Regions from separate parts of the Chryseobacterium sp. WG23 genome, predicted to be linked through region 1. Evidence: riboswitches for the same ligand, from Rfam matches in the RefSeq annotation. Region 1 holds a riboswitch; each other region holds the start of a gene.

Region 1 (7,797 bases):
CCCATTGATATACGAAGGAAAAAGTATCCGGTTCTTTTATTCATTGTTGTTATTTTTATGTGTTATATTATTTTTGAGGATCTATACAGTACATGCTCTCTTACTTATTATACTTCTCTTCACTGTTATCCACAGGAGTCCTGGGATCATTCATCACCATTTTGGCAATATCATCTTTTCTCATAAAAACAACCCCCTGTTTTTTCTGAGTGTATTTGATAAACTCTTCCATGGCATGAATCATAGCAGGCGTTCCGCCAATCCGGTCATGAAAGCTTATGCTCATCATTCTCCTTTTAGAAGCCCCTTCCTCATAGAGACGGTCAAACTCAAATTTCAGCTGAGCCAGAAACTGATCAGGGCTCCAGTGTTTGCCTTCAATGTTCACAATATCGTTATTCCGGATAGTATAAGGTATTACCATGAAATTTTTCCCTTTAACTTTAGTAATGAAAGGCTCATCATGGCTTACATCATCTATATGGTACAAAAATCCGAGTTCCTGTAGTACTTTCAATGTATTCGGACTTCTCCTCAGCCAGTTGCTGTTATAGCCTACCGCTCTTTTTCCGGTTATTTTTTCAACAACGTCTACACCTTCTTTCACAAAATACAATTCATCAGTAAAGCTTTTATTCCACTGATTATCCCAGGTAAAACCATGGGCAGCTACTTCATGGCCTCCATTTGCAATGGCTTTGGCAACCTCCGGATATTTTTCGGCAGCAGTTCCCACCATATGGGATGTTACTTTAATATTATATTTTTTCCAAAGATCCAGCATACGGTAAATGCCTTCATTGCCCCCATAACGGTACCAGCTTTCCGCAGGAAGATCCGGCTGGCCCGTTGGAAGGGGAGTGCCGCTAAAAGGGCTTTCAGCACCTTCAGGCTGTCCACCGGTTTCAAACTGCATAGAGATGGAAATAACCAGTTGAGCACCATTGGGCCAATATCTTTTTCCTTTGACTTGTGTTTCCTTTGGGTTACTATTTTCCCCTTGGGTCCTGTCGTCATTACTGAAGCAGGAAACCAGGAATACGGTAGAGAAAAGCAACCATGCTGATTGTCTTATATAGTTCATTTCGAATATTTTTGTTCTGCAAAATTGCTTAGTATTCAATCATTATATATTGTAAAAATTAATGGTAAATTTGTAAAAATCCATTCTTTATGAAACGCATTGTTAATTTCAATTCCTTTAATGTTTTCAGTATTGAAAAAGAAGTATGGGATGTTGAGTATCATAATCATAACTTCTATGAATTGATTATCATTGAGAAAGGAAAAGGATTCCACCACCTGAACGGTATTGTATTTCCTTATAAAAAAGGCGATGTCTTTCTGCTCAGACCCAGTGACGGGCATGAGTTTTCTATAAAAAGTAAAACAAGGTTTATCTATATAAAATTTACAGAGCAATATATATGGGAAAACCTGTTGATGAATAAAAAGAATGAATTAAAAAAGGTCATTCAGCTTCTTATGGAAGATCGGTCTTTTGTCTATGAATCGGCCATCAACGATAAAGCTGACAGAGCTCACCTGTTACAGCTTGCCCACATTCTACTCTATGAATTCAGTCATCAAAGCAGATATAATAGAGAGATTCTAACAGATATCTTCTCAGCCATTATAACGGTTCTGATTAGAAATACCATGGAAACCACCACCCATAAAAAATGGATTTTTCAGCATGTAGGCAGGATTGAAAAGATCCTGTACTATATCAATGTCAATGTACTGGATACAGATAAAATGAAAATTGAGAACCTGGCTAAAGAATTTATGCTTTCTCCCAACTACATCAGTATTTATGTGAAAAAACAAACCGGGTTTTCAATACAGCAGCACATCATTCAATACAAAATAAAAACAGCAGAGAAGCTTCTCCTGCAAAGTCATTACAATATCAATGAAATTGCTGATAAACTGGGTTTTAATGATACCAGCCATTTTAATAAAATATTCAAAGCCTATCAACAGAAGTCTCCGTCTGAGTTTAGAAAAGAAAATAAATAGTCTTGAAAATACTTAAATTAAGTATAAACTGTATTAAAATCAGGATATTGCAGGTGATGTTTAGTTTATCGCTTATTTTTTATTCCGATCACTTTTAAAGCATCAGGTGTCAAATAAATATCATCAAAAACAGTAAGAGATTCCACATCATTGAAACCCAGAGGAATCATATCATTTTTATTAAAAGATAATTCTATGGAAGGATCATATGATGCTACGATTCTCACCTTTGAGTAGCCGTTATAATCCACTTTAAAACCTTCAAACATACATTTTTGTTCTGCTTGCTGATACTCTGCATACTCTTCAAATCCTACCACATCCGTTCTTTTTCCGTCATTATGCTCCAGGGACTTCCAGGAAGCATAATTTTTGGGCTCCTTCAGTACATTTCCTTGCTTATCTACAGGAACAAACATTCCAAGATAGAGTGGTTTTCTTAGAAAATTAGCATAATTATTCATCAAATTTAAAATTTGAAGATCGGCATACCCTTCATTAGAATAGTATTCAATTACAAAGGTTGTCATCGGAATCAGCTTGAGAGAAGCATCAGTCGGCATAATGTGTGTTTTCTTTATCGGACGATAAAAATAGTATTTTTATTTTCTTTTCCCAACGGAAGTCTGCAATAGAATGGAATTTATACCCATTCTGAATAACAATAATAAATATACATCTGTTTATTTTTTGGTATTTTTGAAGAACAATAACGTAATAATGATAGTGAACACCTTTCTACAGGATATTAATGAAGTTTTTGCTCTTTATAAAATGGCTTCTGATTTCAAGAAAACAGTATCCGGGGTACAATGGCCGGAATTTGACAGAAGCATGATAGAAACAGAAATTAAAGAAAACCGCCATTGGAAAATTATAGTAGACGGACAGATTGCCTGTGTCTGGAGCATCACATTTAATGATCCTCAGGTTTGGGAAGAAAGAAATGCAGATCCTGCCATTTATATTCACAGGATTGCTACCCATCCAAATTTCAGAGGACAGAAATTTGTGGAACAGATTGTTGAATGGTCGGCACAATTCGCAAAAGAAAGTGGGAAAAAATATGTAAGAATGGATACCACAGCAGGAAACCAAAGACTGGCTGATTATTATATACAATGCGGATTTACCCAATTAGGCGCTAAAAAAATAGCTGATACCGAAGGGCTTCCTGCCCATTATCATAATGCCACCATGGTCCTCTTCCAGTTGGAAGCTTGAGAAGCTTAGGCCTTTTTTATTGACAGACAGGTTTAACATCGTTTAATAAGGTAACTAAGGTTTTTCCGGGTTCCTCAATGGGGATCAGAAGGGCAGAATTTCAGACTATATTCTTTTTTTAAACAGAGCTTTTACACTTTTATGTTGCTTTCAGAATTATTTAAGTGTCTGTACTTACATTCTTATTAAAATTCTTAAAAATCCACTTTAAATTCGAATAAATTCCTTCAAAACAACAGTTCATTAGCATTAAATTTAAAAGAGCTATCTTTACAATAACCAAACAAAATTATTAATATGTCATTTGTAACCCCAGAAGGAGCAAGGAAAGCTCAGCTGTCTGTAACAGAAAGAGCACCCGTTGCTCATGCCGTTCTGTCAGGCGCAGAAAATATCTCAAAGTATAATACCGGCGTATGTCATGATGTAGTAGCTTATGCTTTATACATGCGAGGTGCCCGGATAAGCCCGAATCAGCTTGCTGAATCAGCAGGACAAAAATGGCTGACTGTATTCAGATATCCGGAAGGAGAAAAGTGGGATGGATACGCTCCCATACCGGCAGGAAAAGCAATCGGCTTCTACAGACTTATCGACAAAACATGGTTTCATTCAGCAATTACTACAGGAAATGGTAACGAAATCCGATCTGTAAACGGATTCTCATTAGGATCAGCATGGTCTGTTCCCGTAGATATGGACTGGGTTTTCTTAGGTAAAAGAAATTCAGACGGAACCTTTAATTATGACGGCACTAAAATAGAAGTGTACATTTCACCTTTATAAGGAGCCTAGACAGAAACAATTTTAATAAACTGTTTCTGTCTTATTTTTATTTCTTTTTCTCCTGAAACAACAGGAATTCACCCATTTATTCCTTTATTTTCTCCAAATACCTGTTACCCGCTAAAAACGATTGTACTCAAAATTGTACTCAAAAATATCAGATTGTTAAGCCATGGGTATTTTTTACTTCTGCCATTACAAACGTACTGTGCGTACTTCCGATAGAATCTACAGAACCCAGTGTATTGAATACAAAATCCTGATAATGTTTCATATCCCGGACCTGAACTTTCAGCAGGAAATCAAAATCTCCGGAAATATTATAACATTCTGCCACTTCTTCTATTTCCAGAATTTCATTAACGAAATCATAGCCTACAGAACGGTCATGAATTTTCAGCTTGATCTGGCAGAAAACGGTAAAACCCCGGTTAAGTTTATCCGGATCAAGAACCGCAGCATATTTTTTCACATAGCCTTCCTGTTCCAGACGTTTCACCCTTTCAAAAACAGGAGAAGGGGAAAGATTAATTTCTTTGGCAAGCTCCTTAACGGTAAGTTTTGCATTTTTCTGAAGCAGTCTCAGCAGCTGTATATCTTTGGTATCAAGATGTTCCACAGGATATTATTCTTTTTAGTATTAATTTTATTCAAAATTACAGAATTATATTCTTTTAAAATAAAATCATACAGATTTATTTACTTTATTTAAAACTAATTATTATTCGTTTATTCTGTATTTGTAAATTTACACAAAATTAAAATCTTTTATTAGCACAGATAGAAAATGTAATTGATAAGAATAGTTCTTTACAGATACTTCATCAAACAGGAGAGGTTTTACGTAAGGTAAATTAATAGGGAATCGTGTGCAAATCACGAGCTGTCGCGCAACTGTAAGTAACATACCAAAGGGTTCTGTCCTTGTGATCCACTGCCTAAGCGGGAAGGACGACAGAAACTGTTACAAGTCAGGAGACCTGCCTTTACTGAATTGACAATGCTTTCGCGGTCTGAAGCTTTGGGTCATACAGATGATATACTTTTTAGTACGTTTTTCCAAGAGTAAAACGGAACTGTCAGGTATGCATTATTTCCCAAAAAAATCTTACCGGCAAAAGCATTACGAAGCATTCAAAGAGCTTTTAAAAATAAGTTTAATTAAAAGTTTAAAAAAAATGCAAACGCACATTCTTGGCTATCCGCGAATTGGTAGCAAAAGAGAACTCAAAAAAGCCTGCGAGCAATATTGGTCAGGCAAAATCCTTTTGGAAGAACTTCTTACTACAGGAAGGAATATCTGCAATCACAATTGGAATATTCAGAAGGAGGCAGGGATAGACCTTATTCCATGTAATGATTTTTCCTATTATGATCAGGTACTGGATATGAGCTTAATTGTAGGTGCTATTCCGGTACGTTATCATGAAGTAGCCCTTAAAAAAAATAATTCAGAGCTGGATCTGTACTTTGCGATGGCCAGAGGATACCAGAAAGACGGGCTGGATATCACGGCCATGGAAATGACAAAATGGTTTGATACCAATTATCATTATATTGTTCCTGAATTTTATAAAAATCAGCAGTTTACACTGACTTCCGACAAAATATTCAACGAGTTTGCGGGAGCTAAACAAGCAGGAATTAATGCCAAGCCGGTACTCATCGGACTTGTTTCTTATCTTCTTTTAGGAAAGGAAAAAGAAGAGGGATTTGATAAACTGGATCTTGCCAAAAACCTTCTTCCGGTATACACTGAAATCTTAACAAAACTTCAGGATCAGGGTGCTCAATGGATTCAGTTTGATGAGCCGTTTTTAACTTTAGATATAACAGAGAAAGCAAAAGAAACCTACCAGTACGTTTACCGGGAACTTAGAAAACAATTCCCACTGCTAAAATTCATCGTTGCGACCTATTTCGATGGATTGAAAGACAATGCATCTCTTGCTGTGTCACTTCCTGCAGACGTTCTGCATATAGACCTGGTGAGAAATCCTGAGCAGCTGGCAGATATTTTACATGCTGTTCCTGAAAACCTAAGCCTGTCATTAGGAGTAGTAGACGGAAGAAATATCTGGAAAAATGAGTATGAAAAATCTTTGGCTTTCATTAAAAAAGCTATTGAAAAACTCGGTACAGAAAGAATTTTTGTGGCTCCGTCATGTTCATTGCTTCATTCACCTTGTGATCTGGATTTTGAAACGGCCCTTCAGCCTGAAATCAAAAACTGGCTGTCTTTTGCAAAACAAAAAGTGAAAGAAGTCGTAAGTCTTAAAGCTCTTGCTTCAGGAACTGAGGACGAAAGTATCCTTGCAGATTTTGAAGACAATAAAAAGGCTGTGGCCGGCAGAAAAACATCTTCTCTTATCCATAATGATAAAGTGAAACAAAGAGTAGCTGCCATTACTGAAGAAGATGCTCAGCGAAAGAACTCATTTAGAATCCGTAAAGAAAGGCAGCAGGAATCATTACAGCTTCCGCTATTCCCAACCACAACCATAGGCTCATTCCCGCAAACTACAGAAGTAAGAAGCTGGAGAGCCCAGTTTAAGAAAGGAGATCTTAGTGCAGAACAATACGATGCTTTATTGAAAGAGGAAACTCAGAGAACCATTCGCTGGCAGGAAGAAATAGGAATTGATGTGCTTGTTCACGGAGAATTTGAACGTAATGACATGGTTGAATACTTCGGGGAAAAGCTTGAAGGATTTATTTTTACTAAAAACGGCTGGGTACAGAGCTATGGAAGCCGCTGCGTAAAACCACCGGTTATTTTCGGGGATATTTCCCGCCCTGATCCAATGACTGTATACTGGTCTCAATATGCACAATCCCAAACCAATAAATGGGTAAAAGGAATGCTGACCGGTCCTGTTACCATATTACAATGGTCTTTTGTACGGGATGATCAGCCCCGTTCAGAAACCTGTAAGCAGATTGCTTTGGCCATCCGTGATGAAGTAGTGGATCTTGAAAAAGCAGGAATCCGAATCATCCAGATTGATGAACCTGCTATAAGAGAAGGTCTTCCATTGAGAAAAGCAGAATGGCAAAACTACCTGAAATGGGCCGTAGAAGCCTTCAGAATCTCAGCAAGTGGAGTAGACGATGCTACCCAGATCCATACCCATATGTGCTATTCTGAATTTAATGATATTATTAAAAATATTGCCGATATGGATGCAGATGTCATTACAATAGAATGTTCGAGATCCCAAATGGAACTTTTAAATGCTTTTGCAGACTTTAAATATCCAAACGAAATAGGTCCCGGAGTTTATGATATCCACTCTCCAAGAGTACCTTCTAAAGAAGAAATGATTGAACTTTTAAGAAAAGCTCAAAATGTAATTCCAGCCACCCAGTTATGGGTAAACCCTGACTGTGGCCTCAAAACAAGGCATTGGGAAGAAACTGAAAAAGCTTTAATTGCAATGGTAGCCGCTGCTAAAGAAGCTTCAGCAGCCTATGCATAATCATTGCTTGTTCCAATATCATCATGAAAAAGCATCTCCAGGGATGCTTTTTCCTTGTTTAAGCATGCGCACATCTCGGACAGATTCCGCTGATGATAAAGTTATACTCCTGAGCTATAAAATTCTCGGGTAAACTAATTTCGGGTATTGCATTTTCAATACAGGTAACAGAATGGCATTCTTTACAATTGAAATGAACGTGGTTATGAAAATGCTGTTCGTGAGTACATTTTCCACTACACTTTGCAAAATTAACGACCCCATCAATATTGACTATCTTGTGAAT
Region 2 (7,797 bases), on a different contig from region 1:
ACAAGGCCTGTATTGTTAAACCTTGCCAGTATGGATCATCCTGCAAGAAACTATCATCAATCGGCAGATTTTAACGGATATACTATTACATTACAGGAAGTTACCCCCTATCCTAAAGCGGCAAGTGATGGATTAAAAGCTTCGATTGGAAAATACAAAATCGGGATTACCATAAAAACGACTGAAAGCCCATCAGGGACTACCACGAAATAGGCTTTTTGCCTTTGGAAACAAGATATTCATTAATTTTTGAGAAAGGCTTGCTTCCAAAAAAACCTCTGTATACAGAAAATGGTGATGGGTGTGCCGATTTCAGAATAAAATGTTTAGCCGGATCTATAAGTTCGGCTTTTTTCTGTGCAAAAGCACCCCACAGTACAAAAACTACATTCTCTTTTTTATCTGAAATTTCTTTTATGATAAAATTAGTGAACTTTTCCCAACCGAGATCTTTATGAGAATTGGGAGTATGGGCACGAACGGTCAATGTTGCATTCAGCAGCAGTACCCCCTGTTTTGCCCAGTCATCCAATTCTTTAGAAGTTCTTACCACTCCAAGATCATCTTTTAATTCGATAAAAATATTTTTAAGGGAAGGCGGAGCAGTTACCTGTTCGGAAACAGAAAAACACAGTCCATTAGCCTGATGGTCATTATGATAAGGATCCTGCCCAATGATCACCACTTCAATATCTTCAAACGGTGTTAATTCTAACGCTCTGAAAATCTGATCTTTATGAGGGAAAACTTTAGTAGTTGCATATTCATTTTTCACTTTTTCCCATAGGGTTTTAAAGTATTCTGTATTCTTTATCGGGGCTAAAATTTCTGTCCAGGTCATAATTCAATTTGATAATGAGTTCATTTGATTATTTACTATTCTTGCTTTATCAAAAAACACTGTCTTTTGGTAAACTAAAGGGCTTTTTTCAGACTAAAAATAACATTTTCAGGATTCTTTTCGTCTGTTTTGTTTTCTTTTAAAACAAAATTATGCTTTAAAAGTAATCCCTTGGAATTTTCATTCTGGTTACTGGTGAAAGCTAAAATTTCCTGTAAATTTAAGTCATTAAATCCAAAATTTAAAACGGATTTCAATGCTTCACTCATAATTCCTTTTTTATGATAATCGGGAAGCAGCTCATATCCTACTTCCGCAGTTTTCCGGTCTTCTGAGAATTTCCACAGGCAGATAGTTCCAATAAGGTTCTTTTGGTTTTTATAAGAAATTCCCCAGAAAATGATCTCTTTATTCTGAGTTCTTTTCCTGATGCTTAAAATAAATTCTAAAGCGTCATAGTTGGTCTTGGGTGAGTTTCTTCTAACATATTGATTAATCAGCTCATTGCTCCGGATCCGTAAAATATCTTCTACATGGTTTTCATTGATTTCCTTTAAAATGAATCGTTCGGTTTCCAGTTTCATCCTTCAAATGTATTAAACTCATCATCAATTAAAAACTTTTATCAGAAAAACCTTTCTCATTCTTTATTGTCAATCTCTCAAATTAGCTCATTTTCAAATTACCACCGTATTACATTCACATTTTCTCACTAAATTTGCAGTGTGTATATAGATAAAGAAGATTTAGACGAATTAGAGTTTCCGCAATTACTCGCGGAAATTTCCCCCCTTGCGTATTCTCCGAAAACACGAGAGAAAATTCTTCAACTTCGTCCGATGGAAATAGACGAGGCAGAGCTTTCATTGAAAAAAACGTCAGAGTATCTGTCGAGTTTTGAAAGTTCAAATGCAATTCCGTTTGATGAGTATGAAGATATTGAAAATGAGCTGAAATTAATGCTGATTGAAAATTACCGTCTTGAAAACAGTGCTTTCATTAAAATCAAAACCATCACAGAACAAATAGGAAGGCTTCAGAAGTTCTTCCCTACCATGCCGGAAACCTTCCCTACCCTTATAGAAGATGTTTCTGTACTGGAGTTTAAGAAAGAGATTATTGAGAAGGTAGATAAAGTTTTCAACCGTTTTGGTGAAGTAAAAAGTGAGGCTTCTGCCGCTTTAAAAGAGTTGAGAACAGAGATCCAGCATGCTAAGAAAGCCATTCAGGAAAATTTCAACCGTGCGCTTACCACCTATGGACAAAGTGATTTTTTGGATGATATCCGGGAGACTATTATTGATGACCAAAGGGTTCTTGCCGTAAAATCGGGTTTCAAAAAAAGAATTCCGGGCAGAACATTAGGGATTTCAAAAACAGGTTCCATTACTTATATCCAGCCGGACAGTGTTGTAAAGCATTACTTCAAGCTTCGTGAAAGTGAAGAGGAAGAGAAAAAAGAAATAGACAGGGTTCTGAGAAAACTTACTGGTGAGCTGGCAGAGTTTCAGCCTCAGCTGTGGAGATATCAGATCTATATTTTTGATCTTGACCTTACAAGAGCTAAAGCTAAGTTTGCAGATTTAATTAACGGGGTATTACCGAAAATAAACCGCCATAAAACCTTAAAGCTGAGGGATGCCTTCCATCCGTTATTATGGTTAAGAAATAAGGTAGAAAACAAAACAATCTATCCTCAAACCTTGGCTTTAACGGAACACAACAGAATTATCTGTATTTCCGGCCCGAATGCCGGTGGAAAATCAATTACGTTAAAAACAGTTGGATTATTACAGCTGATGATTCAGAGTGGTATTCTGGTTCCTGTTCATCCGAAGTCTGAAATGTTTTTCTTTGAGAAAATGATGACTGATATCGGTGATAACCAATCTATTGAAAACCATCTGTCCACCTATTCATCAAGACTTAAGAAAATGTCCGGGATCATCCGTGAGGCTGATGCGAATACTCTTTTACTGATTGATGAGTTCGGAACAGGTTCTGATCCGGAACTGGGAGGTGCTTTGGCAGAAAGTTTTATGGAGTATTTCTACGACAAGAAAAGTTTTGCAATCATTACCACACACTATACCAACATTAAGCTGGTGATAGAACAACTTCCCAATGCTGAAAATGCAGCTATGCTGTTTAATGAAGAAACCCTTGAACCCATGTATAAATTGGAAGTGGGACAAGCGGGAAGTTCATTCACATTCGAAGTTGCTGAGAAGAATAGAATTCCAAGATTCATTATTCATTCTGCAAAGAAAAAAGTGGAACATGATATTGTGAATCTTGATAAGACCATTGTGAAGCTGCAGCAGGAAAAGTTTGAGGTTGAAAAGCTGAAATCTGACCTTGCTGAAAGAAAAGAATCTGTAGAAGATAAGCGTGATAATCTTCAGAAACTGAATGAACAGCTTCAGCAAAAGCTCTTTAATTTCCAGAAACTCTATGAAGAGGAACACCGTAAACTTCAGTTTGGAAACAAAATTGAGGCGTTCATAGACAGCTATACAAAAGGAAAATCAAGGAAAGATGTTGTAAAGGATTTTGTAAAGCTTCTGGAACAGGAAAAGTTCAGAAAAATAGGCGCTGATAAAGATGAATCAAAACGTCTTCAGGTGGTTAAGAGGAAGATTACCCAACAGCTTAAAAAGGAAGATGTGATTGAAAAAATTGCTGAAACCAATGAAAAACTGGAGGAAAAACGTAAAAGTGACCGTGCTGTTTGGATGAAAGTAGGACAACGTGTCCGCATCACAGGAAGTACCAGTGTAGGGACGATTGAGAAAATATCCCGAAACAAAGTAATTGTCAATTACGGAACTTTCAAAACGACTATTGATGCGGAGGAACTTGAAAGAATTTAATCAATTGGAGAATGCGTTAATTTGAGAATTTGAAAATTAATCTAAAATAACTAATGGAGAGCATCATGAGATGCTCTCTTTCTTTTTGTACTTTATTTCTTATTTTCCTGAAAAATAATCCGGAGACTATTTATGGGCCGCTAAAAATAATTCCAGCTCTTAAATTACATATCTGATAAAAAGGGTGTTATTAAAAATACTCTTTTTATCTTTAAATTCTTTTTGAAGGGTAATGAAAGTTCATTTATAATTATCAATTTTCTCCTTCTTCTTTTTAACCAGAAATGATATATTTGAGATATGACTAAAAGTTTATCTGTTCTCTGGATTTTTTACAAAAAAATAATACCCGCTACCATATTATTTTCTTTAGTCTTGTCTTTACTATTACCATTCAGTTCTAAAGCATTCGGGCTCAGTTTTCTTTTAATTTTACCTGTTCTTCATTATTTTATTTATGAACTAAGGTTTAAGAATGAATATTACTTTTATGCTAATTTTGGGTTTTCAAGGTCATTTCTTTGGATCACAACAGTTTTAATAAGTTTAATTATAAAATTCATCACTCAGTTCTTATGAATAAGCTTCATATTGACAGTGTCACAAAATCTTTTAAAGACAAGAAAATCCTACAGGATATTTATCTTGGATGTGAGAAGGGCCAGATTATAGGACTTTTGGGGAGAAACGGATCTGGAAAATCAACGTTATTAAAAATCATCTTTGGAGTGATCAGCAGCGACTCCCAGTTTATACGATGTCAAGGTAAAGTTTTAAAAAAACTGTCAGACAGGAAAAGTATAATCTCTTATCTTCCTCAACATTCATTTTTACCTAAAAATAACAAGATTAAACATTTGATTCCTCTTTTCTGTGACAAGAAAGATACCGATCATCTTCTTACTTCAGAATTGATCAGTCCCTTTCTCAATGAAAAACCTAAAAATCTTTCAGGAGGAGAACTGAGGCTTATTGAAGCTTTATTGATTATCCATTCTAAAGCAGACTTTGTACTGCTGGATGAACCGTTTCACAATCTTTCTCCAAAAGCTATTGATAAGCTTAAAATGATTCTCCAGATCCAATCTGAGAATAAAGGTTTCATTATTTCAGATCATCATTATGTGGATGTATTAGATATTTCAGATAATGTATATCTTCTTTCAGACTCTCATTTAAAGAAAATACAAGATTTAAAAGAACTGCAACAGTATAATTATCTTCCGAAAAGCATTTAATTTATATATTTGGGGATCAAAAATTTGTTATAATGATTTCAGTAAACAAAGCATTCTATCTATCTGCATTTAGTATTTTCTCTTTAGCATTGGTTAAAGGCCAGAATAAGGTTCCTTTTGGAGTGGTAAAAGCTGAAGAAGGATATGCCAATGTACGCGTACATAAGGATAATTACAGGAAGATTGTAGATAAGATCCGTATGCGTAAAGGGGATGTTTTTGTTTATGTAAAGCCGGCGCCGGGAGAAACGGAATGGATCTGGATCAAATATCCTGAAAAACAGGACGAGGAAAAGCCTTTTGTAAGGTATGAAACTCTTGATAAGGAAGGAATGGTAAATAAAGATCGTATTGCTTATATTGACCAGCTTCCCCAGTATACACCTTCCAAATCCAAGAATGGAAAGTCGCTTATTTTCACCGATAATTCTGACCCTAAAATCCCCACAGCTCAAAGGAGTAAAGTAGTTATTGATATTTACCCATCCAATGCCGGATACCGTAAAAAGGAGAAAGATGCTGATGGAAAACTCCTTACTATCGATAAAGTAAAGCCATGGGGAATAGGCAATGATCTCCCTGAAGGCATGACCGAAATTAAATCAATCAGGGTTCAGCAGCCTGGAAGAGGTTCTGTTTTTGTAAGGGAAGCTATCAAAAACATGTTTCAGCCCACCATGGATTTCAATAATGTGGCGGTAACCTCTTTAGATAACGACAATATCTTTCTTTATATGATCAATGGTTCAGGAGAATACAGATATACAAGTCTTTGGACCATTAAAAAAGGAAGAGTGATCAGTCAGATTATTTACCATAATCCGGAATAAATTCATTATTTTTGCCCCGAAAAAGTTTAACGCTTATTCATCATGGAAATAGGTTCTGCCTAACAGCAGATTAAAAAGGGAATCGTGTGAAAATCACGAACTGTCGCGCAACTGTAAGTAACTGAAGTCTTTTATTAAGATCCACTGTGCGGGGCATGGGAAGGGGATAAAAGATGTTACAAGTCAGGAGACCTGCCTTTTTCTTAAACAAAAAACTTTCGCGATATGAAGTTTATTGATCTGATGGATTTTTTCAGGGATTTCTTGGATTCCTGTTATTATTCTGTTGTTTTAATAGTATTTCATTTCGTTTTAATTAATAATGAAATATGACTACAGAAGAAAGAATTGAAGCATCTGAAACCAGAATATTTAAAGCGGTTTTCCCTAATACAACGAATCATTATGATACACTTTTTGGAGGTACGGCTATGCAGCTGATGGATGAAGTAGCCTTCATTACTGCTACCCGATTTGCAAGAAAAAGAGTGGTAACCGTAAGCAGTGATAAAATTGATTTTAAAAAACCTATCCCCGCAGGAACTATTGTTGAACTGATTGGGAAAGTTTCCTACGTTGGAAAAACCAGTATGAAGGTCAATGTAGAGATCTACACGGAACAGATGTATTCTTACGAAAGAGAAAAAGCAATCATTGGCGACTTTACTTTTGTAGCCATTGATGAATTCAAAAAGCCAATCCAAATCCTATAATTATAAAGTTTCGGGCGGCCAAAGGCCGCCCGAAACTATTTATAGTAAAAACTAAGCTTTTATTTGATCACTTTTCCGGTTTCCAGACTTCTGGTCAGCAATAATTCAAAAGCTTCCCCCATCTCATCAGAAGCTCTGCAGATGGCATTTTCAAGCATGCTTCTAATTTGTTTTTCCGTAACTCCGGCTTCTGTCCAGCTTTTTCCTGAGGTATGTGAATTGAGGATAAAAGGAATAATTCTGTCAATAGCACACGCAAAAATAGCATCTGGCGTTATTTCTTCTTCAAATTCCAGCCATAAATTGAAAAACTCCGAACGTAACGGCTCGTCTAAAATTCCAAAGATCTTTTGAGCAGAAACTTTTTCCCTTTCAAACTTGCCAACCATCGCTTTTTCATCAAAAAGAAAAGTATCGCCAGCCTCAATTTCAACCAAGTCGTGAATGGAAAGCATTCTGATAACTCTCAGGAGGTCAATGTCAGCACGGTTTTTTGCATAAGGATATAAAATCTGTGCAAGAATAACAATCTGCCACGAGTGTTCTGCAGTATTTTCCCTTCTTGAATCATCTGCATTATAATTTCTTCTTTGTACGTTTTTCAAAGCATCTACTGCCAGGATAAAATCGATTTCTTTCTGAATTTTCATTGTATTATTTATCTATTATATTGCCCTGCCGGATATACCTTGGTTCTGGTAACCCATTTGTTATTTATTTTTTCCCTGGTAATCACTTTTACACGGTCTTCATTGGTCATATCTTCTTCCCTCTCCAATACCTTTTCTAATCCTTTGTTAGGAATTACTTGATATTCTGTAGTAAAAATCATGCAACATCCGGATTTTCCTGTGGCAACAAGGCGCTTACGCTTGGCATCTACACCGAATAATCCAAAATAATTGGAGCCAATTTCCGTAAGCTCCTCACTTTTCACAAATGCCATTCTGGTACTGTTAAATACATAGACATCATAGGATGCACTGCTGTAATTTCCTTTATTTCCGTTTCTAATAGCTATATCTTCCGTTCCGTCAAAGTTAAAATCATCAATAATAAAAGGACTTTCCTCATGGGTCAGCTGAATCATTTTTCCGGGTACCAATTTTTGACCTTTGTTTAAATAAAATACCAGATCTTCGGAAGTAAAAGTCTGAACTTTGGTGTTCTTATTATCATAGAGTTCTATTGTTCCCCTGTCTTTACACTGCTCATCAAAGCAATTTTCAATAGTAATAATAGCATTATTATAGTTCTTGGATGCTTCTTTAACTTCAAACTGATATTGTCCAAAACATAAAG
Region 3 (7,797 bases), on a different contig from region 1:
AAGTAAAAGTACCCAGCAAACTTCCTAAAACTTTAAACCTGTTCCATTGATAGGTAGTAGCCAAAGCCACCAATGTGGTATAGCGGGTAGGATAAGAAAATTGATACAGGTCTGCATCCAGATTATTGTACTGGAAATCCCCGCTCAAACTAATATCCCAATTGGAACTCACTGTATATAAATTGGAAGAAGATATATACAGCTCCCTTTGAATGTAGGTATTATCTGAATATTTAACTAACTGAGACTGTACCGTATCCAGAAAACGGGTATAATCGTAAGCAAATTTTGCTTTAAGCTGAGTTTCGAATTTAGGGAATAACTTTTTCCTCAGATTGGCCTGTACAAAATAGTTCTCATCAAACATCCTTGCCCCTCTCCCATCAAAACGGCTGTTAACAACAGGAGCAGGAATACCCCGATTTGAAATATACCCATATCCACGGATATTCCAGCTTCCGTTATTTAAAGTTCCATTCAAGGAGGTTTCAAAACGTTTTGCTTTAATATCAGAGTCTCTTCTTTTAGCAATCGTATCATACGCCTGCTCTCCATTAGGATATTTTTTCTCGTAACGGTATTTGTAAATACCATCACTTTGCAGAAATTCGGCACTGAAACTGGCAGAAGTTCTCTGTGATATTTTTTGTTCCAAACGGAAAGAGGGGTTGAATAAATCAATGGATGCACTTTTTGCCCTCAAAACAAGATTTGTTTTTCTTGTTCCGGTAAATACCGGTGTTTTGGGCTGCAAATAAATAGAACCTGATGATCCGAAATCTTTTGCCGGCTGAAAGATCTCACTTTTCTGACCGTTGTATAATGATATTTCTTCCAGATCATCCAAAGAATATCTTCCCAGATCCACAAGGCCGTTCTGCGCATTTCCCAGCTGAATTCCGTCATAAAAAACTCCTACGTGCTGGCTTCCCATACTTCGGATATTAATGGTCTTTAAGCCTCCAATTCCACCGTAGTCTTTGATCTGAACACCGGAAAAATACCGTAAGGCATCTGCAACAGAGTGGCTGTTCAGTCTTTCAAGCTCTTCTCCCTGCAATATCTGAGCAGGAACGATTTCTTTAAAGCTCTTTTTGTAAATATTGACAGCCTTAATAGCTTCTTCCTTTAAGGTGTCTTTTTTCTTTGTTTGAGAAAACAAGAATTGTGATGTTAACACCAATGTTGTGAAAACAACTTTATGAAATTGAGATGTAGTCAGTTTTGCCACCATTAGCTCATTTATGAATAATGATGACGCTAATGGATGTAAGAAAGCAACGACAAAGCACAGTGGTCGCTGCACAAAATCATTGTTGTCCTAAAGCTTTATTCCACGAAAGCGTCAAACGTTTATGGTCTGGCAGGTCTTCTGACTTACTCCATTTTTGAAATCCTTCCCATTAAAAAACAGTGGATATAATCTTCAAAAATTTTGGTGTGGAGCTTACAGCAGCGGGTCTGTTCCGGATTCTCACCGGATTCCCTTTTAAAAGCTTTTTACAGCTTACCAAATTTCGGCAAAGATAGAAAATAATTAATATATATTCACAAATAACAAAATGATTTACAATATTATAAAAGCATGTGTACCAAAGGTAAATTTTGAATAGAAAAATACTAAAGTACAATAGAATTCGTGTAAAAATTACAGGTATGATTTTAAACGCAAAGTTTAAATATCTCCCATCTGAATAAGTATGATAAACATTAAACTTTGCGTTAAGGATCAACTATATCCCAATATTCAGGAAAATACTGAACCTTGATTTTGCTTCTATATCTCCTCCTGCAAGATGGGTATAAACAGGAAGCATAACTTCACTTCCAAGACTGAACTTTTTATAGGAAGCCTCAAAGCCCAACTTTCCATATAATGCACTTCCGGCAGTATTAGGCAGCGCTTCATCAAACTGTTTATTCTGAGCATACACTTCTCCCTGAACCCCTGTCTTTAAAGAAAATATAGATTTTTCATTTCCCGCAACCTGATAAAAGCCTGTTGCTGCATAATTCCATTGGTTTCCAAAGCGGTACTTCTTTTTATTTTCTGTTTTAATGGTATAATCTGTATTAAGCAATACCGCAATTTTATTCTTCTGAAATTTATAATTCAAAGCTGCTTGATAATCCCAGCTTCCTGTTCCCAGCTGAAAACTCGGATTAACTCCTGAAATTCCTTTTTCATCAAACTTACCCAAAGGAATTTTTACGCCCAATCCACCGTTCAGCTGATGGAAATTATCTTTCGAACGCATCAGTTGATAAATTCCCATAACATTTAGGTCACCGATCCCATTGATCCTGATATCGCCCTGCATTGTTTTCTTTTCGTGAAAATGAAATGGAAGGCTTGCATAAACACTGAGTTTCTTTGTCAACGGAATTTTTCCCCAAAGCTGTATGGTATTAAAATACTGATCCTGCGTCAGATCTTTTACAAATAAATTTTCCTTTGCTTTATAATGCTGGGCAAAATACTTGATCCCGATAAACTGAGGATTTAGTAATGACTCAAAACCGGATGACCCGTTTCCCGCCGCACAGCCACAGGCATCACAATCATCAAAATCAAAATCAATTGTATTAAAACTCTTTTGGGGAATATAAGCGCTGTCTTTGATTATCTTCGCCTGAATCACAGTACCTATGATCAAGCTTACAATTAAAATTATCTTCTTCATGTCAATTTAAATTATTCTGCAAATTTTGGATTGGATATAAAATTTTTGTCCGATAGTGTTTTCAGAAAGGCGATGATGAATTGTTTTTCCTGTGTATTCATTGCAATTCCGATGTGGTTATTCTGTTTCAGCCGTGGATCGAGATTAGGATGATTTTCTACCCCATCGGTATAAAAATTAAGCACGGCATCTAACGTATAAAATCTTCCGTCATGCATATAAGGAGCTGTATATTCTACATTCCTCAAGCTGGGTACACGAAACTTCATCCAGTCAATCTGATCAAGTGTCACACGATAACGCCCCGCATCTTTAAATTGGGTATTATAATACATCCCTGTATTCCGGAAACTTTCATCAGTAAACAGTTCCCCACTATGACAGGAAGCGCACTTCTGATTAAATACGGCCATTCCCTGCGATTCTGCGGATGTAAAAACCTCCTTTCCCTGTCTAAATCTGTCGTATTTGGAATCAGCAGAGATCATTGATACCATAAACTGGGATAATGCTTTTAAAACCCTTTCTCCGGTAATATTTTCATCTCCATACACTGCGCTGAAAAGCCTTTTATACTTCGGATCATCTTTTATTTTCGAAATAGCTTCCGGCATAGAACTGTCCATCTCATTCACATCTGTTATCGGAATAATAGGCTGTTCATTTAAATTATGAATCACGCCGTCCCACATATATCTTTTCAGGAATGCCATATTCTGAATGGGCGGAGCATTTCTGATTCCTATCCTGTCATCCACACCATGGCTTACCGTATGACCGTGATGGGTAAAAGCATTTTCCTGAATATGGCAAAAACCACATGAAATTGTATTGTTACGGGAAAGTCTTCCTTCATAAAATAGTTTCCTTCCCAACTCTACTCCATTTTTTGTTACCGGATTGGCCGATTGATCAAAACTCATCTCAGGAAAATAAGAAGGAAACTGAAGACGATAGGCTTCATCTTTCTCCAATGGCTGAATCACCTCATCAGAACAGGAAATAACGCTCATCAGTAAGATCACCAGAAATAATACTGTCTTTAAAAAAAAATTAATCATTGTGAACGTGGTCTACTTTAAACATTTTTGTAAGGTTGTTGGTAACATCTGCCAGATGCTGGCTTGAACCCATCATCATATCATTAGCTGTAGTAAGCATAAGCTGCTTATCACCGCTCAAAAACTGATTCAGATCTGCCAGAATATGGACAGATGGCCTGATCTGAGCTGTAACCCTGGCCGTAGTCGGTAAATTCAGTGTAATTTCCCTGTAAAGATCAGGAGTATTATTAGCTGTTACATTTCCCATGTTCCCTGTATGGTTCATAAATTCAGTAGTGGGAGATCCCGTTCCGTACTTCCCTTCCAGTTTTACAAAAACGTAGCCTGCTGCCCAAGACCAGGACATTCCCTTCTGCTTAGCCTTAGTCCAGAACTCAGCCTGTCCGTCCTGTCCGAGTAAATATGCTTTCTGGCTGATTCCCAAACCGAATTTTATTTTTTTATAATTGTTTTTGGGTATGCCTTCTAGATTCAGATAGACAATTCCGGCTACAGCATCAGCCTGATCTATGATAAATGCTCCTTTGTCAGGATTATTTTCATTGTATTTGAACTCGTTTCCGCTTTCATCAATCAATGCAATATTACTGACTACATATTTCAATGTAGAAAAATTATGTTTTTGCCCTTGTAAGGAAGTTTGTGTCGTCTGGTTTAAAACAATATCTCCTAAGTTATTGAAACCGTTTTCAAATTTTATCTGAAGATTTCCGGGTGTTGTATCCTGTGGATTATCGTCATCCCTGTTACTACAAGCGGAAAAAGAAAATAGAGTTAAGGCAATAAAGAGTAATGATAAAAATTTATAAATTTTCATTGTTAATTTTTTTAGTTGAATACAATTTTTGAATGTGCTGTTTTGAATGTGAAAACATTCTTTTTTACCGCAAAAGGCACAAAGCTTCCTACACTTAAGTTCTTTAAGTGATATGTTTTGCGCATAGTAAGGGCACTTAAGTTTTTGAAAATCTTTTGATTTTCAACTTATCTGGGCTTTTGTGGCTCAATAATGATGTATAACTTAAAAAACCGGAGGTTTGAAAATAGGATTCAGAAACAGAAAAGAATAGGCTGCTTCATAGATAAACTGACCATTGGAAAAAGGAATTTTCCCGGTAACTGAAATCTCTGTGATGCCAGGAAGGATATAAATATCAAGAATTTTTTGCCCCGAATTTTTCGCTTTACTAAATGGCGACGTTTCGGAATCATTAGCTTTTGCCAGCTCTTTGCTCAGGAAACATTTTCCGTTACAATGAATCTCTGGCTTACTTTTATTAATACACAGGGTATTGACAATGTAATCATAATTTACAGCATACTCCACTATAGGTATCAGAGGCCTGAACACCATATAACAAGTAAAGAGTATGCTGCAAAATAATTTCATAAGGTTATTTTTTGCTTAAAGCGGCATCATACCTTCTGCTTACTTCTTTCCAGTTCAGTACATTCCAGATGGCAGAAAGATAGTCTGCTCTTTTGTTCTGATACTTCAGATAGTAAGCGTGCTCCCAAACATCAATTCCCAGGATAGGAGTTCCTTTTTCTTCCACGATATCCATTAGAGGATTATCCTGATTGGGAGTTGAAGAAACAAATAATTTTCCGTTCTTATCCACAGACAGCCAAGCCCATCCGGAACCGAAACGATCCGCACCGGCCTTGCTCATTTTTTCTTTGAAAGCATCTATACTTCCGAAAGACTCATTGATAGCCTTCGCTAACTTTGCTGATGGCTGGGTATTTTTTTCAGGAGTAAGGATCGTCCAGAAAAGCTCGTGGTTGTAATGCCCTCCTGCATTATTTCTTACTGCAGGACTTAATTTTGAAGTCTCAGAAAGAATCTTAATTAAGGTTTCTTTTTCCTGTGGTGTTCCTGCAATCGCTTTATTCAGGTTGCTGGCATACGCTGCCCCATGTTTGGAATAATGGATCTCCATTGTTTGCGCATCTATTGATCCTTCCAATGCATTATAAGCATAAGGTAAAGGAGTTTGCTTAAATTGAGCCAGTGTAAACTGAGCCGCCAATACTGCTCCTAAAGCAGCTATTTTCATAATCTTCATAACGTTTTGTTGTATGGTTAAACAATATTTTCATTAATAAGGAAGCTTAGGGCTGGAAGTAATTTAGTTGATCTCAATTAGCAGACAAATACATACTAAATATCTGCATAGAGGCACTTCAGATCTCCATCTTCCAGCCTATTTCAATAATTTCCTGATATCTTCAATCAGAATTTCGCGGTCAGGGTGATATTTCCCTGTTAGCTTTGGGTTTTTCCCATCTGGATCTTCATAATTCAATCCTGAATAATAGAGGATCGGCATATTCTCTTTATTGTATCGGCAGCGGATATTTCCTTCCTGATCTACCAGGGCAATCATTCCACTGTGATTAAGACTTTCCCCTTCATTCTCCTGATCTCCAACATAAATATTGAATTTATCTGCAAGATCCCCGATATATTTTCTGTCTCCCGTCAGAAAATGCCAGTTGGGAGATTGAGCCCCAATTCTTTTAGCATGTTCTTTTAAAGCTTCCGGAGTATCATTTTCAGGATCAATACTTATGGAAATAATTCCAAAATCAGGATTATTAATCTGATTCTGAATGGCCTTCATATTGGTATTCATCACAGGGCATATGGTAGGACATTTACTGTAGAAAAATTCTACCAGATATACTTTTCCCAGCATATCTCTGTTGGTGATTTTTTTACTGTTCTGATCAGTCAGGTTAAAATCAGGAACTTTCATAACAGTATAAAGATTTTTTTTAAAATATCCCATTCCTACCCCAATACCCAGAAAAAGCAACCCAAAGGCCACAATGGGGATAATAATCTTTGTTTTATTGTTAGCTTTATTATTTTTTGGCATATTTCTCAGGATTTTTTTTGAATTCATCTTTACAGTAAGCACTGCAAAAACCATAGGTTTTATTTTTATATACAGCAGTGTCTTTCAGGAACTCTGCGGTTTTCATATGACAGATCGGGTCTTCCCCGTTCACCACCTGTATATTCTTTATATTCTCTTTAGAAGAGCTCATGCTGCTTTTATGTTTCACCCGAGGTGTTTCTTTAGCACATGATAATAATGATATTGACAACAACGCTGTCAAAATAATCGGAGATTTCATTTTGATATAAATTGAAATTAATGATACTATTAAACGGAATAGATTGTTAGCTATTGTAAAGCATAACATTAGTGAAAGCAATCAGAACTCAGTATTAAGTTCAGGAATACTTTCAACCACATAAACTAAAAACATAGTTTAAAATAAATTTACGCTAACGGAGGATGGAATATTCTGGAAAAATATCCCGAAGGGTGAAAGTTAACATCCTTTGTATGCGGAGTTTTCACAGACAGATCAAGTTCTTTTTTATATGAAAAAGAAAGGATTTCATTGGAAAGAAAAACATCAAGCCCGGCAATCTTTATTGTTTGAGAGCTATTGGATTGTTTTTCTGTTTTTGCCAGTTCTTTTTCCACATAGCATTTCCCTTTACAGGTCGACTGGGGTATATCTCTTTTTTCGCAAAGATTTTTTACGATATAATCATAATTAACAGCGTAATTGACCAATGGCAAAACGGGACGTAATGCAACGGTAAAAATGATGAATATGGAAATGAATAACTTCAACTATTCTGTTCTGTGATACAAATATACTATTTCAAAACTGTTTTAAGCCTTATTTATGATGAAAGTCATTAATGGTTCTTATGAATATAATATACTGTTACCTATAAAAATAATAAAACTGTATCTGTTGCTATAATTATATTTTTCCGACCTTTGAAGTAAGCCTCATAATTTATACCATGCTTCAGATAAGACAAGCGATCCCTGAAGATGCACCACATATTGCATTGTTGGGAAGAGTTACTTTCACCGAAACATTCTCGGAATATTTCCGCGATACACAGGATCTGTTCGATTATTATGAGCAGACTTTCGCAGTATCTAAAATAAAAGCAAGTATAAAGAACAACAATAACAAATACTGGATTGTATTTTGGAATGAGCTACCTA
Region 4 (7,797 bases), on a different contig from region 1:
CGCCATGCAGCCAAGAAGTACGGAATTGAAATTGAAGAAGATCTCCGTGAAATTTCCGAAGAAGCCAAGAATGCCCAGACAGAGAAAGATCTTCTGTATAAAATCCACGAAGTTGCCAATAATTATTTTCAGGAAATTCTTTGGGATGCTGAAGATGGAAGAAGTATCGGACTGGCTTATTTTAAAGAGCGTGAGCTTAAAGATGATATCATCAAGAAATTCCAGCTGGGATATTCTCCTGAAAAGAAAAATGCTTTTACAGCGTATGCAGAGGAGAAAGGGTATTCTAAAGAAATTCTGGAGAAATCGGGGCTTTCCATTTTCCCTGAAAATGCTCCCGCAGGAATAGACCGATTTCGGGAAAGGGTTATTTTTCCGATTCACAGTTTTTCAGGAAGGGTTTTAGGTTTTGGAGCCAGAATCCTTAAAAATAATGTCAAAACAGCCAAATATCTCAATTCCCCGGAAACAGAGATCTACCATAAATCTAATGTCCTTTATGGATTAAACCAGAGCAAACAGGCCATTTCGAGAAAGAATACCTGTCTTTTGGTGGAAGGGTATATGGATGTGATTTCACTTCATATGTCCGGGATTGAAAACGTAGTGGCAAGTTCCGGAACTTCCCTAACTACAGAACAGATCAAACTGATCAAAAGACTTACGGAAAATGTAACCATTCTTTTTGATGGTGATAACGCAGGAATTAAAGCCAGTTTCCGAAGTATTGATATGCTTTTGACCGAAGGAATGAATATCCGTGTGTTGCTTTTCCCGGATGGAGATGATCCCGATTCTTTTGCCCGAAAACATCCACAGGACTACGTTGAAAAATACATCGAAAATGAAGCGATGGATTTTATCGATTTTAAGGCTGAGATCCTGTTAAAAGATGCCGGTACCGATCCTATCAAAAAAGCGGAGGCTATACGGAATATTGTAAAGTCGGTTTCCTTCGTTCAGAATGCACTGAAAAGGGAAGTATACCTTAAAGAAGTATCCAATAAATTTGGTCTTTCGGAGCAGAGTCTTTTCAATGAGCTTGATGTTCAGAAACAGATTACACAGAATCAGACCCACCATGTTCAGCAACAGCAGAAAGAAACGGCTGTTCCAAAGATGGAGATCGTCCCTTTGGATAAGGAGAAAGAAGATCCCTTTCTGTATGATGTTCTGTTTATGGAGAACAAACTGGTGGACCATATGCTGATGTTTGGAGATATTGTTCTGAAAAGAACTACTGATAATAATGAAGAATATCAGATCACTGTCATTGAAGAAATCCTTCATCATTTTGAAGAAGAACAATATACATTTTTAGTAAAAGAAAACGAAATTATCATTAATCAGGTAAAAGAAGGAATTCAAAAGGAAGAGCTCAGAAGTGGAAACTTTTTTGTATCTTTTATGGACGAAGACATTACCACAAAGGTTGTTGACGCGTTGATTCCTCTCGATGATCTGGAAAACTGGGCATCAAGGAATATTTATCCTCCCAATTATGGTGATAAAGTGGCAGATCAGGTAAGAGGTGATGTATTGTTGCATAAATACAGATATATTGATTATCTGATAAAAGAAACGGCAAAAGAATTAGACCGCTACAGTAATAATGATGAGACCAAATACTATGATCTGATCAAAAAAATTACCCTGTTGAAACAGGCTTCCATACGGTTGAGCGCTATTATTGAGTATTCACCGATTAAAGGGATCTATGGCGGCAGAAACAGATAGTTTATGGACAGATATATTCCTGTTCTGTGACAAAAAGTCTCATAAAATTTTAGGAATAAATATTGTAATTTAAACTTCGAGAATATTTGTTAAAATAATACATAATATAAATATGGACATTAAAAAGGACTTCAGAGATTTCTCTGTAAAACATTTAGGAAACAACGGTTTGGTTACCGATCAGTATATGGGAATGTATGGCCCAACGAATCTTACACCGTACATCATGGAAGAAAGAAGATTAAACGTTGCTCAGATGGACGTTTTCTCCCGTTTGATGATGGACAGGATTATTTTCCTGGGAACAGGAATTGACGATCAGGTAGCTAATATTGTTACGGCTCAGCTTTTATTCTTAGAAAGTGCTGATCCGTCAAAAGATATTCAGATCTACATCAACTCTCCGGGAGGTAGTGTTTATGCCGGATTAGGAATTTATGACACTATGCAGATCATTAAACCGGATGTAGCAACAATCTGTACAGGTATGGCTGCTTCAATGGGAGCTGTATTATTAGTGGCAGGAGAAAAAGGAAAACGTTCTGCTCTTAAACATTCAAGAGTAATGATTCACCAGCCTTCAGGAGGTGCACAAGGGGTTGCTTCTGATATGGAAATCAACTTAAGAGAGATGTTGAAATTAAAGCAGGAGCTTTATGAGATCATCGGACATCACTCAGGACAAACTTATGAGTGGGTTGAAAAATCTTCTGACAGAGACTACTGGATGACTTCTGAAGAAGCTAAAGGCTACGGAATGGTAGATGAGGTTTTACAGAGATCAACAGAGAAAAAATAATCGATGCTGGAAATCGGAAAAAACGCACCAATACGGTGCGTTTTTTTGTTTTATCATTGTATGAAAAAAGCATTTCACATAGGATGTTCTACTTCTTGATGATCTTATGGATGGTTGAAGTATCTGCTGTCTTTATCTCAACAAAATAAACACCTGAATTCAAAGAATGAATATCAATTTTTGTGGCTTGGGAAGTGATTACTTTTTGGCCTAAAGAAGAGTAGATATTTATTTCTTTATATTTTTCAATGGATTCGATCTGGATAAAATCATTTGCAGGATTAGGATGAATACTGAATTTTTTCTTTGTGACAGAAGAAACTCCCAGCATAGAATCGGCTGCTTCCGTAGGGGTAAATGGTCTTCTCTGTCCGAAACTTATACCCATCCAGTCATTGTTGGCTAACTGAATCTGGGAAAGGTCAGACTTCTTTTGCCAGCTTGAGAGGTCTTTTCCTTTATATAATTTCCAGCTGTCTGCCACTGTGGCGTTTCCTGTAAAATTATTCAATGAAAGAGCAGAAATCTGGCTGTTTGATGAGGTGAAATTAAAATAAGAGGCTTGAGACCGGATCAGCTGTAAGGCCTGCTCGGCTGTGATGCTTCCGTTATATTTAATTCCAAACACAAAAGAATCTGCATTTCCGTTTGACTGATTGGTTCCAAAATCAACCACTACCAGGCTTTTATTACTTCCTGTTCCTATCCAGTTGGTAATCTGAGAGGGAACATACCATTGTGAGCTGTATGCCGCAACAGGTGTAGAAGGCGGAGTGTCAGCATCATCAATTCCATAAGTAATTCCGTACCATTTTCCATCAGTCAGAGGTGTATAACCCGGGCCGTTGTTCCATGTCATATTTCCTGCGCTGGCTCCGGACCATGGGATCCAGCTGTCATCAATATCCGGCGTATGATGATTATAATGAAAGCTTTGAAGAAAACCTGAAGGAATATCAATCTCCATTTGAGGTTCTGCAGCTACAATAGCGTTGATCATGTCTTCCATCAGTAAACCATCCGCATCAAAACGGTACCCCCATGCATAAGAAGCAAGAGAATTATTATCGTTAAAATCTGCAATGAAATAGGCTTTCTTTGAACCTGTTCCTACCCAAAACTTAATGTCGTTCTCTGTAAATTGGGCAGACAAAAACTGCATAAAAAGCAGTAAGAAAAAAAAATAGATTTTTCTCATGATATAATTAAATTAAAGTTTTATTCCCGAAACTTACTTAAGAAAAGTGACAATAATCACGATCCTGAAGTGACAATGGATAAGGCAGGTCTCCTGGCTTGCATCCTATAGCACACCTTCCCGGATCAGTATCCAGTGGTTGTATTTTGCTATAAGTAAAACAGCTTACAGTTGCGGGTACAGCTCAAGAATTAAATTTTATTCTCACTTGATTCCCTATTAATGAACAGTGTTCAACCTTAAAACGCCGCAAATATATCATATAAATTTTTGAGTCCTGTTTTGTGAATTATCTTTTAGTTTTTATATTTTCCCTGAAGCTGAATGGTTTTTAATGCTATGTTTTTTTGAATTGATAATCAAATTGAAGATGTTGTTAGGTTTTCGGATTTAAACCAAAAGTTTTACTGTTTATATTAAATTCATTTTCATGGCTCCATTGTTAAAATACAATTATCATTATATTCAAGATCAGTTTACAATCAATTTATATTTTCGCAGCCATAAAAGAGAATATGAAAAGACTGCTACTATCCGCATTTGTGTTAATGGCGCTGGCATCCTGTAAAGATGATGACATCACCAGTAACCAGGAGATTAATTATTCTAAGCTTCCGCAGGAATTTGCTTTTTCAAAATTGGCTACTATCAATGGAGTAGATGTGATCAACGGAGGATTTGGATCCGGAGCAGCGGCACATCCTACAAGAAAAGGAGAATTTTATGTCATTACAGACCGTGGTCCGAATACAGATTACTTAAGCGGTAAAAAATTTCTTGTCCCTAATTTTACCCCAACGATTATGCATTTTAAAATCAATGCAGAAGGTAATATCGAGGTCATTCAATATATTAAACTTAAAAACCCTTCAGGCCAGCCTATCACAGGACTTCCAAATCCTATAGGAATGGGAAGTACCGGTGAAGTAGCCTATGATGCTTCAGGAAATATGTTAGGAACAGATACATATGGTCTGGACAGTGAAAGTATTGTGGCAGCTCCGGATGGAACATTCTGGGTTTCTGATGAATATGGTCCGCATATCGTTCATTATAGTGCAGAAGGGGTAGAAATGGAAAGGATAAGCCCAATTGGAGTGAATACAGGAACAAGAAAACTTCCTGCAGTTTTAGCCAAAAGAAGGGCCAACAGAGGTATGGAAGGACTTTGTATCACTCCGGATGGAAGAACACTGGTAGGAACAATACAGTCGATGATGCTGGTTCCCACTAAAGCATTGGCAACCAATACTACATTAACAAGGATTGTAACATTCGATATTATTACAGGACAGACGAAACAGTATGTATACAAACAGGATGGCGGAGCTTCTGATTCGGTTTGTGATATTACAGCATTAAGTAATAATGAATTCCTGGTGATTGAAAGAGACGGAAATTTCGGAACACAGGGAGGAATAAAAAAAGTATACAGAATCAATATATCCGGAGCTACAGACGTTAATGGAACGGATCTGGCGGCTGTAGACGGAATGAAAATTAATAATAAAGCATTGGAACAGAGTACCTGGGATGAGATTGCAAATGCCGGAATAAAACCTGTTTCTAAAAAACTGGCGGTGGATCTCGTAGCAAAACTGGGCTATGAGCATGATAAGTTTGAAGGAATTGTTTATTTGGGAAATAATAAACTGGCCGTTTTTAATGATGATGATTTTGGAGTGGTAGATGATGGAAACGGAAATCCTAAAGCCAAAATTCTTCCTAAAACAGGAAAAGTAGACAAAGGAACGATGTATGTAGTCGATATTCAATAATTAGATTTTTTTAAAGAAAACGGCGGAATCGAAGATTCCGCCGTTTTCATGATCTCTGTATGAAGAATTCATCAATATGAAAATTACTGGCTTTTTAAGTGAAAAAGATATTATCTTTCTGTTTACTTTACCCAAACTTTACTGTTTTTAAAGTCAATTGTGAAAATATATTTACAAAGGGTTTCAAAATTGAGTACACCATCATAAATAATATCTCTTGTAAATGATCTTGAACTGAATGTTTTTTTGCCAATAATAAACTGATTTTCAACATTCATATCATCTTTATCCTTCGGCAGCTTCCAGCTTTTGGCTGTTTCTGTAGATAAAAGCAAGGGACCACTGTTTCCGGAATCAAAAAGAAACCAGTATGATTGATTGTCCCTTGGAATATTCAAAAAAATATTGAGTTCAGTAGCTTCCAGCCCATTGGCAAATCTGCTGGGAATAATACTTTTTCCTTGTATTGCTTTTTGTGATGAAGAATGATTCTCTATAATAATAGCATTGTTGGCAAGGTTGAGAGTCAGGATGTGGGCAGCAAATGATTTTAATGAGATAACACCGTCTATTTTAGGGAATTCTTTTGGTAAAATGGCCATGATATCAAAAACACCGACTGTTGGATGGTCTATTTTTGTAGAACCTATAGTAATGGAAATACCATCTGATTTTTGAGATTTAATAATTTCTCCACTCATTCTAAATCCTGTTGAACTTCCATATATTTTCTTATTAAGATGCCTTGCGATTTCTGGCGAAATAATAGTTTCTGCTCCACCGGTATCAAACAGGAAATTATATTTTTTTCCTTCAATAGACACCTCTACAGTTTTCATGTTTTCAATATAGGGTTTTAGCCTTATGGTGTCCTGTCCGAATCCCCAGATATTTGCTCCTAAAAATAGTATGCTGAAAAATATTTTCTTTGTTTTCATAATCTTTTTTGTTTAGTCTGTGAGACAAAAATAGTCTCTGTTTTATAGCAGACAAATTTGAATTATTATGTTATGAAAAGCGACCGATTTTAAAAAGTCGAACCAAATAAAAAAGAAATAAAGTGTTTGACTAATTCTTCTTATAATACGTATTTCTATATTCTGTGGGCGTTAAAGTAGTGTGCTTTTTAAAAGCAGTATTAAATGATGATTTTGAATTAAAGCCAACCTGATATAAAATTTCTAAGACCGTAGAATCTTTTTTAGAATGTTTTTTTAATAATTCCATTGCATTTTCGATACGATAGGTATTTACAAAATCAAAAAAATGCTGTTTCATATTTGAATTAATTAAAATTGATAATTCCCGGGTGGGCATATTCATTTGTGCTGCGAGGCTTTGCACAGTAAGAGCAGGATCTAAGTATGGCTTTTTTTCAGCCATGTATATATTCAGTAATTCGATTTGCAAATTAATGTTGCTGTTATCTATATTTTGTTTGGCCTCTGATCTGGTTTTGGGCTCAGTTTCATTTTTAAAATCATTTATTAATTGTAACTGAGGATCAACTCCCCTGAAAAATTCAGGATATTTTAATGCTTTTAAGACAAACCAGCTGGTGACAAGTAATGCCATGATTTCCAGAAATCCGTTAATGACAGTCAGTAGCTGATGCTCATCAGTATATCTCAGCATATTTTTAAGGGTTGCAAAATAATGAACAACCATAAAAAGTACAGTTAGTTGGAACAGCCATTTAAAGACTAAATTGGAAGAATAAGACTGGTTTTCAAAATAGATACTTTGGGTTCTTTTCAACACCATAAAAATAGCAATGGTATATATTAAATACTGGATTTCTATCAAATATTGAAAAGTAATCATTTCAAAGGTCTTATGATGATGTTTGAAAAAATATTTTTTTTCAATACCATCTGCCCAATAGATTCCTGAAGCCAATATGAGATTGATAATGACAAAAGGTATAAGATGAAAAAGATGTTTTCTTTTTAATTGAAAATCTTCATAGCAAAGTGATAAGACATATAAATAGAATAGCGGTATATTCAATAAAATGAGAGTCCATCTAAAGATCTCCAGGTTGGGAAGAAGGCTAATGACAGGCTCAGCAATGAAGACTCCGCTTACGTCAAGAGCAGTTAGAAAAAGATATCCTGCAAAAAGTTGATTCGGAAACTTTTTATTGGACTTTAAAGTCAATAAAAACAAAATAAGAAGGAACAATATAAAAACAGATATGATGGCGATCGTTTTTAAAAAATCCATTTATTTAATTTTAAGTGACCTATTTGAAAAAATAAAAATCCTGGGATTTGTTTATTTTC

Evidence for each region. A riboswitch is a leader RNA that binds a small molecule or an ion and turns the genes downstream of it on or off. The one in region 1 is predicted to bind cobalamin.
Region 2: another riboswitch for cobalamin. It lies ahead of MP477_RS21650 (acyl-CoA thioesterase); the one in region 1 lies ahead of metE (5-methyltetrahydropteroyltriglutamate--homocysteine S-methyltransferase).
Region 3: another riboswitch for cobalamin. It lies ahead of MP477_RS16075 (TonB-dependent siderophore receptor); the one in region 1 lies ahead of metE (5-methyltetrahydropteroyltriglutamate--homocysteine S-methyltransferase).
Region 4: another riboswitch for cobalamin. It lies ahead of MP477_RS11060 (T9SS type A sorting domain-containing protein); the one in region 1 lies ahead of metE (5-methyltetrahydropteroyltriglutamate--homocysteine S-methyltransferase).

The regions. Positions count from the first base shown of each region.
Region 1 is NZ_JALCZE010000001.1:190,207-198,003, forward strand. It holds gene MP477_RS00860 (DoxX family protein) at 1-44, opposite strand, end outside; gene MP477_RS00865 (polysaccharide deacetylase family protein) at 101-1,084, opposite strand; gene MP477_RS00870 (AraC family transcriptional regulator) at 1,174-2,022, shown strand; gene MP477_RS00875 (hypothetical protein) at 2,088-2,585, opposite strand; gene MP477_RS00880 (GNAT family N-acetyltransferase) at 2,743-3,246, shown strand; gene MP477_RS00885 (hypothetical protein) at 3,544-4,032, shown strand; gene MP477_RS00890 (Lrp/AsnC family transcriptional regulator) at 4,190-4,651, opposite strand; cobalamin riboswitch at 4,851-5,035, shown strand; gene metE (5-methyltetrahydropteroyltriglutamate--homocysteine S-methyltransferase) at 5,211-7,511, shown strand; gene MP477_RS00900 (Fur family transcriptional regulator) at 7,570-7,797, opposite strand, start outside.
Region 2 is NZ_JALCZE010000017.1:60,155-67,951, reverse strand. It holds gene MP477_RS21680 (hypothetical protein) at 1-213, shown strand, start outside; gene MP477_RS21675 (uracil-DNA glycosylase) at 200-841, opposite strand; gene MP477_RS21670 (GNAT family N-acetyltransferase) at 916-1,425, opposite strand; gene MP477_RS21665 (DNA mismatch repair protein MutS) at 1,567-3,714, shown strand; gene MP477_RS21660 (ATP-binding cassette domain-containing protein) at 4,290-4,952, shown strand; gene MP477_RS21655 (hypothetical protein) at 4,985-5,782, shown strand; cobalamin riboswitch at 5,816-5,997, shown strand; gene MP477_RS21650 (acyl-CoA thioesterase) at 6,112-6,495, shown strand; gene MP477_RS21645 (HD family hydrolase) at 6,555-7,145, opposite strand; gene MP477_RS21640 (hypothetical protein) at 7,154-7,797, opposite strand, start outside.
Region 3 is NZ_JALCZE010000010.1:100,270-108,066, reverse strand. It holds gene MP477_RS16075 (TonB-dependent siderophore receptor) at 1-1,234, opposite strand, end outside; cobalamin riboswitch at 1,345-1,530, opposite strand; gene MP477_RS16070 (transporter) at 1,734-2,684, opposite strand; gene MP477_RS16065 (cytochrome-c peroxidase) at 2,696-3,745, opposite strand; gene MP477_RS16060 (MbnP family protein) at 3,738-4,565, opposite strand; gene MP477_RS16055 (hypothetical protein) at 4,770-5,138, opposite strand; gene MP477_RS16050 (superoxide dismutase) at 5,143-5,817, opposite strand; gene MP477_RS16045 (SCO family protein) at 5,956-6,633, opposite strand; gene MP477_RS16040 (YHS domain-containing protein) at 6,620-6,895, opposite strand; gene MP477_RS16035 (hypothetical protein) at 7,045-7,407, opposite strand; gene MP477_RS16030 (GNAT family N-acetyltransferase) at 7,587-7,797, shown strand, end outside.
Region 4 is NZ_JALCZE010000006.1:158,990-166,786, forward strand. It holds gene dnaG (DNA primase) at 1-1,737, shown strand, start outside; gene clpP (ATP-dependent Clp endopeptidase proteolytic subunit ClpP) at 1,850-2,536, shown strand; gene MP477_RS11060 (T9SS type A sorting domain-containing protein) at 2,625-3,698, opposite strand; cobalamin riboswitch at 3,800-3,991, opposite strand; gene MP477_RS11065 (esterase-like activity of phytase family protein) at 4,250-5,512, shown strand; gene MP477_RS11070 (aspartyl protease family protein) at 5,635-6,450, opposite strand; gene MP477_RS11075 (AraC family transcriptional regulator) at 6,581-7,738, opposite strand.